DNA from 2 places in the Psychrobacillus sp. PGGUH221 genome. Region 2 is predicted to be linked to the other one. Evidence: riboswitches for the same ligand, from Rfam matches in the RefSeq annotation. Region 2 holds a riboswitch; the other holds the start of a gene.
The links. Region 2 has a riboswitch for cobalamin ahead of PGC35_RS03095 (ABC transporter substrate-binding protein). Riboswitches for the same ligand answer to the same signal wherever they lie in the genome.
Positions count from the first base shown of each region.

Region 1: linked by a shared signal. The riboswitch ahead of PGC35_RS05310 (ribonucleoside-diphosphate reductase subunit alpha) and the one ahead of PGC35_RS03095 (ABC transporter substrate-binding protein) in region 2 are both predicted to bind cobalamin.

Region 1 is NZ_JAQMHQ010000002.1:265,802-270,835, forward strand. It holds gene PGC35_RS05300 (sensor histidine kinase) at 1-344, shown strand, start outside; gene PGC35_RS05305 (ribonucleotide-diphosphate reductase subunit beta) at 416-1,453, opposite strand; partial or broken gene PGC35_RS05310 (ribonucleoside-diphosphate reductase subunit alpha) at 1,469-3,712, opposite strand; cobalamin riboswitch at 3,885-4,063, opposite strand; gene PGC35_RS05315 (undecaprenyl-diphosphate phosphatase) at 4,191-5,018, opposite strand; gene PGC35_RS05320 (DedA family protein) at 5,028-5,034, opposite strand, start outside.
Region 2 is NZ_JAQMHQ010000001.1:674,078-679,111, forward strand. It holds gene PGC35_RS03090 (FecCD family ABC transporter permease) at 1-837, opposite strand, end outside; gene PGC35_RS03095 (ABC transporter substrate-binding protein) at 842-1,810, opposite strand; cobalamin riboswitch at 1,939-2,078, opposite strand; gene yyaC (spore protease YyaC) at 2,763-3,374, shown strand; gene argS (arginine--tRNA ligase) at 3,433-5,034, opposite strand, start outside.

The DNA.
Region 1 (5,034 bases), on a different contig from region 2:
TTTTAATTGATCCAAAATTATTTGAAAGAGTTCTCGATAATTTAGCCGGAAATGCAGTAAAGCATACCCCTAAAGGAACAAAAGTATATTTAAAAGTAGACCAAATGAAAGACACTGTCCAATTAACTATTTGGGATGAAGGAAACGGAATTCCAAAGGAAGAGCTTGAAAGCCTGTTCGACCGCTACTATCGTGGAACAAATACCACTTCGGAAATATCAGGAACCGGGTTAGGACTAGCTATAACGAAACAGCTTGTGGAGGCACACGATGGACACATACATGTAGAGTCAAGTGACAAAGGAACAATTGTAACAATCATACTGCCCTCTTCTGTAAGTTAGTTAGAAAACTAAAAACATCTATCAATCAAAAATGATTGATAGATGCTTTTTTGATAAAACTAAAACCGTTCTTATAAGTCATCAAATCCGTTATCTTGCACATTTACCTTCACATATTGGCGAGATTTTTGTTCAAAAAAGTCGGTTTTTCCTAAATCAACTTCTTCATAAGCTTTGATCCACTTTAAAGGATTTTTGCGATATTCGGGGAATGGACGGTCATAGCCTAACTGATTGCATCGTACATTTGCGTAAAAATAAATATATTCTTCCACGTCCTCTATATCTAAACCGTCTATTTTATCACCGATTACCTCACGTGCCCAGTCGACCTCGAGCTGTGCTGCTTCTCGGAAAATCTCCTCCACTTCACTCGCACGCTCAGGAGTATCAAATTGTGGATACTCTGTTAATAACTCTTTATAAATCTTTACGAATAAGTCAACATGCAACTGTTCATCCCTATTTATATAGTTAATCATTGTGCTCGTAGCGACCATCTTTTGATGTCTGGCAAGATGATAGAAAAATGAGAAGCCTGAATAGAAAAACAACCCCTCTAATATGACATCATATACAACAGAGCGTAGTAAGTTATCCACATCCGGCTGCTCTGCGAATTCTTCATACCCTTTTAAAACGAAGTTATTTCGCTTTTGCAAAACAGGCTCTGTGCGCCAGAAATCAAATACACGGTTTTGCTCATCTTTGGAAACTAAGCTAGAAAGCACATATGAATACGAATGATTATGAATCACTTCCTGCTGTGCTAGAATAATCATTAATGCATTCAAGCTAGAATCAGTCAAAAAGTCTGCTACTTTTCCTGCAAAGTCTGTTTGCACACTGTCTAAAAGGGCAAGCAAACCAATTATTTTCAAGAATGCTTCTCGCTCATTATCTGTTAGCCCCGAAAATTGCTTAATATCATTGCTCATATTAATTTCAAAAGGGGTCCAAAAATTACCGAGCATTTTTTTATATTTTGGATATGCCCAATTAAATCGTACATCGTCCCAATTTAATATATTGGAACTTTGGCCGTTCACGATACTAGTAGAACGGTTTGGCGCTTCTTTATCCATTAATTTTCTTTTTTCTAACTGCATATTAGCTTTTCCTCCTTAGCTTGAACAAGAATCACAATCGACTAGTTCTACAGAAGTTGATCGAACGTAATAAGTTGTTTTCAGCCCGCTATTCCACGCATCTAAGTGTAAATCAAGTAATTCTTTTGCTTTTATTGTGTTTTGAACATATAAATTTAACGAAACACCTTGGTCAATATGGCGTTGACGTGCAGCATTTTGTTTTAAAGTCCAGTGTTGATCAATAAAGTAAGCTGATTTATAAAACCACGTAGTCTCTGAATTTAAATCTGGTACAGTAACTGGAATTTTGTAATCTTTCTTCTCTTCGGAGTAAAACTTTTGAAAGATAGGATCTATGCTCGCCGTGCTTCCTGCTAAAATGGAAGTAGACGAGTTAGGTGCAACCGCCATTAAATAGCCGTTTCGGATTCCATTTTCAGCGACTTCCTTACGCAGTTCATTCCATTCTTGTCCCTCGTATTGTCGTTTTTCAAAATAGGCTCCAGTTTGCCAATCTGACCCTTCGAATAAAGGATAAGCGCCTTTCTCTTTCGCCAATTCGGCAGAAGCTTGAATCGTTAAGAAAGCAACCTTTTCATAAAGTTTATCAGCAAATTCAACTGCTTCATCTGACTCCCAGCGGATACTATTTAGAGCAAGCAAATGATGCCACCCAAATGTACCAAGGCCAATTCCTCGATAACGAGCATTTGTACGTTGCGCTTGAGGTACCGGAATCATATTTAAATCAATTACATTATCGAGCATACGCACTTGGATCTTTATCAAACGCTCCAATACATTTTCTGGAACCGCTCGTCCTAGATTAATAGAAGATAAATTACAAACTACAAAATCCCCCGCTTTACGTTTTGTCACAATCACATCGTCTTCTAATTGAATGGATTCAAAAGAGGTAGCACTTTGATTTTGAAAAATTTCTGTACATAGATTACTACTATAAACCATTCCTTCATGCTTGTTTGGGTTACTACGATTTACTTCATCTCGGTAAAACATAAATGGTACTCCTGTTTCCAACTGGGAACGCATAATACGTTTTATCAAGTCTATTGCTGGAACAGTTTCGCGTGATAATCGATAATCATTCACACATTCCTCGTATTTTTCTCGGAAAGAACCTTCGCCACGTTTCTCATCGTAGAAATCCTCTAGGGAATAGCCTTTTAATTGTCGTACTTCATGCGGGTCAAATAGGTGCCACTCTTCTCGTGCGTCTACTTTCTCCATAAATAAATCCGGTAAGCATACCCCTGTAAAGATATCGTGTGCACGAAGACGCTCATCTCCATTGTTCAAGCGTAAATCTAAAAATGTAAAAATGTCTTTATGCCAAACATCTAAGTAAACAGCAATCGCACCTTGACGCTGACCAAGCTGATCCACACTAACTGCCGTATTGTTTAATTGCTTGATCCATGGAAGTACACCACTAGATGCGCCTATAAAACCTCGAATAGACGATCCTCGACTTCGCACTTTCCCCATATATACTCCGATTCCGCCACCGAATTTAGAAAGGGTCGCTACGTCTGTGTTACTGTCGTATATCCCTTGAAGACTGTCATCAACCGTATCAATAAAACAGCTAGATAACTGTCCATGTGGCTTTCCAGCATTTGAAAGTGTTGGTGTTGCTACAGTCATATAAAGGTTACTCATTGCCCAATATGCTTCTTTTATTTTGCCAATTCTATTTTCTTTTTCTTCTTTCATTAGCGTCATTGCAATGATTAGCCAACGTTCTTGTGGAAGTTCAACAATTGATTTATCAAAGTCCCTTGCGACATAACGATCAAGTAAAGTTTTAACACCAATATATGTAAATAAAAAATCTCTCTCTGGAACAATTATTTCTGCTAACTGTTGTAATTCATCAAACGAATAGGCTTCCGTCAAACTAATGTCGTAAATTCCATTAGCAGCTTGAAGTTGTACATTGCTAGCAAATTTACTGTAAACATTATTAGATGTTGTTTTTCTTTGACTAGCGACTTGTTCATATACATGTGCCAAATGAATGCGCGCCGCAACAAAAGTCCAATACGTTTCTTGCTCATCTAAAAAACTTAATGCTTCCAAAGACATCGACTTAGACCAAGCAGAGGTGTTACCCTCCGGATTCTTCTTCATCCATCTTTCATGTGATTTAATGAGTGGTGCCATATTGTCTTCTCCGAATTCTTTTACTAAATGGTGGAGTACCTCCTGTTTTTCTGTAAAGGTAATTGATGTCATTTTATTTCCTCCTTGTTTTGATTATGGGTTCTGCTGGAGTGATAGTTGCTTAAGGACACAAAAAAGCGATGTCCCAAGCCTCTTCGGCTGAGTCATCGCTCACATTAAAAAAGTAGGAAACAACAAGACATCTAAAAATTAATTGAGATAGAGTCCTTCGCCCCCACCTCTCAACCCCCGAAGAAAGTGTTGCTTCACCGATGAAAAGGCAGGTCTACTGGCTCATGCTTCACCCTCCTGTCGACCTTCCCACGATTTCTCGCAGTGGCTATTTCAACAGTCGTCCACACTTACAGTTGCGGGGACAGCTTCGGCATTTCACCGAATTCCCTTTTAAACCATAAAGGTACCTAATTATCGTTCAAATACTATATGTTGTGTTATATTCACTTATATACCCTATCATATTGTGTTTAAACTTGTACATAGGAATAAAGTACGTGTCTTTCTTTAGTCATAATAAAAGGGCAGACAATTCAAAATGTCTGCCCTTTTATTACATAAATACGATAACTGCTAAAATTGCTGCTATCACTAAACGATAGATTGCAAATGGCATTAATTTGATACGAGAAATTAGTTTTAAGAAAAATTTGATGGAAATTAGCGCAAATACAAATGCACTGATAAAGCCTGCTGCATAAAAGCCCATATCCCCCATATTAATCTCTTCCCAGTTTTTTACCACAGACACTAGACTAGCCCCTGCCATAATTGGAACAGCCATGATGAATGTAAAATCTGCTGCTGTTTTATGATCCATCCCAAACAATACCCCACCGGAAATAGTTGCACCTGAGCGAGAGAATCCTGGCCATAAAGACAGACATTGTACTAATCCCACTTTAAATGCCTTAGCATACGTAATTTGATCCAAGCTATTGATAGACGGTTTTTTCGGACCAAATTTATCCGCAATAATCATAAAAATAGAACCTGCAACTAGACTGTATATAACTGTTTCTACGCCAAATAAATTTTCATCAATAAAATCTTCTAATAATACTCCTAATACTCCTGCAGGAATTATACCAACGATTACATGTAGTAAATTAAAACGCTTGCTCGAATTTTCGCTTTCTATCTTATATAATCCTACTAAACTAAATAATCGTTTCCACATAACAACCACTACAGCTAAAATAGAACCAAGCTGAACGACAATTTTAAATGTATTCGCAGAATACTGACCTAAAAATTCTTCCGTTTTCAACCACATATCATCAACAATAATCATATGCCCTGTAGAAGAAACAGGAGCAAACTCTGTCATACCCTCAACAAACCCTAATATAATCGCTTTTAATAATTCTAGAAATTCCATAAGATCTCCTTAGTCA
Region 2 (5,034 bases):
ATTGATGAAGCTAAGAGGTAATACATGTCGATGATCCGATCCAAATAAAAGTCTCGTCATATGTGGAACAACAAGCCCAACAAAACCAATTGTTCCAGATACTGCTACTGCTGTTCCCGTCAACATAGACCCGCCTATCAAGATCATCATTTTTCTTCTTTTTACATTAACTCCAAGATGCTTTGCACGTTCTTCACCAAATAACAGTGCATTTAATTCTCTTCTGTTTAAAGCTAATAAAATCGAACCTATGACGATAAAAGGTAATGCCATCTGTACATAGCTCCAGCCTCGCATCGATACACTACCAAGCAGCCAGCCGATGATTTGCCTAAGCTCTTCTCCTGTTAACGCAATCATTAATGATATAACCGAGCCTAAAAAAGAACTAAAAATGATTCCAGTTAAAATAATCGTCTCCATTTTCATCGCACGATCGACTAATTTGGCAAATGTAATGACAAGAAGCATCGTAACTAATGCACCTATCATACTGAAAATGGGTAACGTATAAATTCCTAGAAATGGTACCGAAATACCGAAAAAGAGCGTAGCCACAGCGCCTACTGAGGCACCGGACGACACTCCTAACGTATAAGGGTCGGCAAGCGGGTTTTTTAATAAACCTTGAAACGCGGCTCCTGCAATGGCTAGTGATGCACCAACTAACCCTGCAAGAACAACCCGCGGCAAGCGAATTTTCCAAACGATATTGGTCGCAATTTCATCTGCTCCCCTATCCCATAATGTGCTGATCGGTACCTTTACGGATCCGACCGATACACCTAGCCATATCGCCACTAAAAGAGCAATAATAGACAAGGTGTAGCCGATCATGGATTTACTCACTAAAAGCCTCCGGATAGATTGCTTTCGCTACTTCTTCTAATCCTTCTGCAAGACGTGGGCCTGTTCGACTAGTTAAGTTTTCATCAACCTGTACTACTGCATCATTTTTAACAGCATTAATCGTATCAAAACCATCACGTGCCTTCACACTATCTACAATTCCTTCTACGTAGCTATACATTACGATAATCACATCTGGATTACGGTTTACAATTTCCTCTGGAGCTATCATAAACCAGCCCTCTTGATCAGCCGCAATATTCTCCGCATTTACCATATCTAAAATTTCTTGCATAAATGTCCCTTTACCAGGTGTATAAATTTCCGGAACATCAGAAGTTTCAACGAACACAGTTTTCTTTGTTTCTACATTCGCCACTTTTGCTTTTACTTCTTCTACTTTTGCTTTCATATCTTCCACAATTTTTTGTGCCTCTGGTAATTTTCCTGTAGCACGACCAATTTGTTCGATAGTTGTATATGTTTCATTAAAATCAGCCGCATTTTTTACGACAAACACTTTTACACCAGCATCACGGATTTGTTGTAAACCTGCATCGCCAGCTCCCAACATTGACTCATGTGCAAACACGATTTCTGGATTCATGGATACAATTTTTTCTACGTTGAATTCCATACCGCCGATTTTCTCTTTTTCAAGCGCTTCCTCAGGGTAGTTATCGTAGTCATTTACTCCAATAATTTCTTCATTAAGTCCAAGCGCAAATAAAATCTCTGTATTACTTGGCAACATCGAAACGATTGTTTTTGGTGCCTCTTCCAACGTTATCTCATTGCCAACCGCATCGGTCATCGTAATCGGGAATTCTGTTTCTTCTATTGTCGCTTCCTCTTGAGTAGTGTCCTTGTCTTCAACAGGTTTTGCTTCTTCTTGAGAACATCCAACTAACAATAATACTGCAAGTGCGGATGTCATCCATAATTGCCATAACTTCTTCATCTGTAATTCCTCCATTTTTGTGCAAATAAAAATCTCTCGTTCCATGAACGAGAGATAGAATAGGTATAAATCTGCTAGGTTAAAACATGCCAAGCGGACTTACACATAACCTATCCTCGTAGGTAGTAAAGTGTAAACGCATAAAGGCAGGTTTTCTGACTTGTGATCATGTACAATCACTTACAGTGGCGGGACCGCGCTGGACTTGCACCAGCTTCCCTTTTAACTTACTAGTAAACTAGCAAGCACCTTTATGTTCAAAATATTCTTGATGCATCGATTTCATTATACCTTAAAACATTTTATTGTCGACAGAAGTTTTCATAGTATTCGACTGATATTAGTTGTATTCAACCGATTATCGACTTTATTCAACCGATTCATTTAAAATATATTAGAAAAGCGCAAGCGAGCCCTTTAAAAAGCAAAAACTGGTTACAATTGTTTTCGGATTGCTTTGGACAGACTTTGGCTTCAAAGTTACCGCAGGATTATTTTGAAGGGTTGGCCGTGACTGTCGTCAAGATCAACCCTTCTTTTTTCGGTAATATTGTTGCTGCAGTCTGTTCGTCGCTCTCCTTTAACTTTTGAAAACTGGTTAATACCTTTTTGGATAATTAGTGAATAGATGCTATCTTATTCAATTGCAAGCTACCGAATGCCCCACTGAAGAAAAAAGGCAGTAGGTTAATTGATATCGATTTTTATTTTGTTTTTTTGTCCATTTTATTGGTTTGGAAGGCGGCGACTCCAGCCGGAATAGCATGAGCTGAAGACCCTGGACTGAGCGGAGCGAGGGAAGCGGCTGAAGCCATGCCGGCGGAAAGCGTCCGCCTGGAACGGAAATTAACGGTTCCAAAATTAAATTCGAGTTGTTATACAAAACTTTCAGTGAAAACGTTTTCATGATACTCTAATAAAAAATCTATTATTTTCAAGGGGGCGCAACGGGTTGTTTCCTTTTAAGAAAAAAAGAAGAGTGCATACACAAACTAAGAAGTTGTATTACAGTTATTCATTAAATTCTTCGACAGAAGAAGATATGAATGAGATGTCTTATCTGCTTAGTACATTATGTGAGACTGGCACCATTGATATTGTCTTTTTATGTATTGGGTCAGATCGATCGACTGGGGATTCTTTCGGTCCCTTTGTTGGAACGATGCTAAAAGAAAAAAACTTTCCATATCATGTATTCGGAACAATCGAAGAGCCCGTTCACGCACTAAATTTAGAAGCTGTATTAAAAGAAATTAATAGCCAGTTCAATGAACCAATTATTTTTAGTGTGGATGCCTGTTTAGGAGATAATCACCAAATCGGATCAATTATATTAAAAGATGGTCCCCTCATTCCTGGAAATGCTATTAATAATCCGCTTCCCGAAGTGGGAAACTATCAATTAAAAGCGATTGTAAACTATTTAGATCCGAGCTTTCCTACATACTCTTTAAATAATACGAGATTAAGCACTGTTATGAGCCTTGCAAAAATTACGTCTGCAATTTTATTGAAGTCAGTCCAAAACAAGAACAATATAAAAATGACAATGAATCCTTTTTGATTCATCGTCATTTTTGTTTTATCCAATTGTTATAACACCTAGAATGAAGTGTTCATTATTACATTTTTTCAGGAGCAGCTACGCCAATTAAACGTAGAGCGTTTGAGATTGTTTGACGAGCAGATGTCACTAAAGCAAGTCGAGCTTCTGATAATGCCATGTTTTCTGCGTCCAATACTTTATCGGCATTGTAGAAGCTATGGAATGTTGCAGCTAGCTCTTGAATATATGTTGCCACTCGGTGAGGTGCACGAAGTTTTGCAGCGTCCGCTACTACTTGTGGGAAGTCACCTATTTTTTTCAATAAGTCTAATTCTTTTTCACTTTGTAATAACTCAAGTGAATCGGTCGACGCTTTCATCTCTTGTGTTTCAGCTGAGCGTAGAATAGAGCAAATACGTGCATGCGCATATTGTGCATAATATACTGGGTTTTCATTCGACTGGGAAACAGCTAAATCAAGATCGAAATCCATATGAGAATCACCAGAACGCATACCGAAGAAATAACGAACCGCATCCAGTCCAACTTCTTCTACAAGCTCGCGCATTGTAACTGCCTTCCCTGTACGCTTACTCATTTTCATTTTTTCGCCGTCTTTATACAGCTGAACCATTTGAATAACTGATACTTCCAGTTTTTCACGTTCGTATCCTAGTGCCTCGATTGCCGCTTTCATACGTGGGATATAACCATGGTGGTCTGCTCCCCAAATATTGATCAGTTGGTCGAACCCACGAACTAATTTGTCCTCATGGTATGCAATATCCGGTAATAAATACGTGAAAGAGCCATCACTTTTAATTAATACACGGTCTTTGTCATCTCCAAAAGTAGTAGAGCGGAACCATGTAGCTCCTTCTTCCTCAAAAATATGTCCGTTTGCTTTTAATTTATCTAAGGCAACGTCAATTTTTCCTGTTTCATATAAAGAAGTTTCTGAGTACCAGTTATCAAATCCAACTCGGAAATCAGCTAAATCCTTTTGTAATTTAGCAAGCTCTACTTTTAATCCATGCGCACGGAACGCTTTATAGCGCTCTTCATCTGACATAGAGACAAATTTATCGCCATGCTCTTTCACAAGTTCTGCTGCAATATCGATAATATCTTGTCCACGATAGCCGTCTTCTGGCATTTCTCTTTCTAGTCCTAATGTTTCAAAATAACGAACTTCAATGGACACTGCCAAGTTATGAATTTGATTACCAGCGTCATTAATATAATATTCGCGTGCAACATCGTACCCTGCAAAATCAAGTACATTACATAATGAATCCCCTACAGATGCACCACGAGCATGACCTAAATGTAAGTCACCTGTTGGATTCGCTGACACAAATTCTACTTGAATCTTTTCTCCAGCACCTGAAGTAGTACGTCCGTAATTCTCTTTTTCCGCAAGGACCGCTTTTACAACTTCTTGTAAATAATCTTTACGAACTGTGATGTTCATAAATCCTGGTCCAGCGATGTCGACTTTCTCCATCATCGTGCCTGACATATCCAGATTTTCAACAATTGCTTCTGCAACTTGACGAGGATTTCTTTTCGCAAGCTTTGTTAATTGCATCGCAATATTAGTTGCATAATCGCCATTGGCTTTATCTTTTGGTGTTTCTAGATGAATAGAAGGAATTTGCTCTACCTCTACTAATTC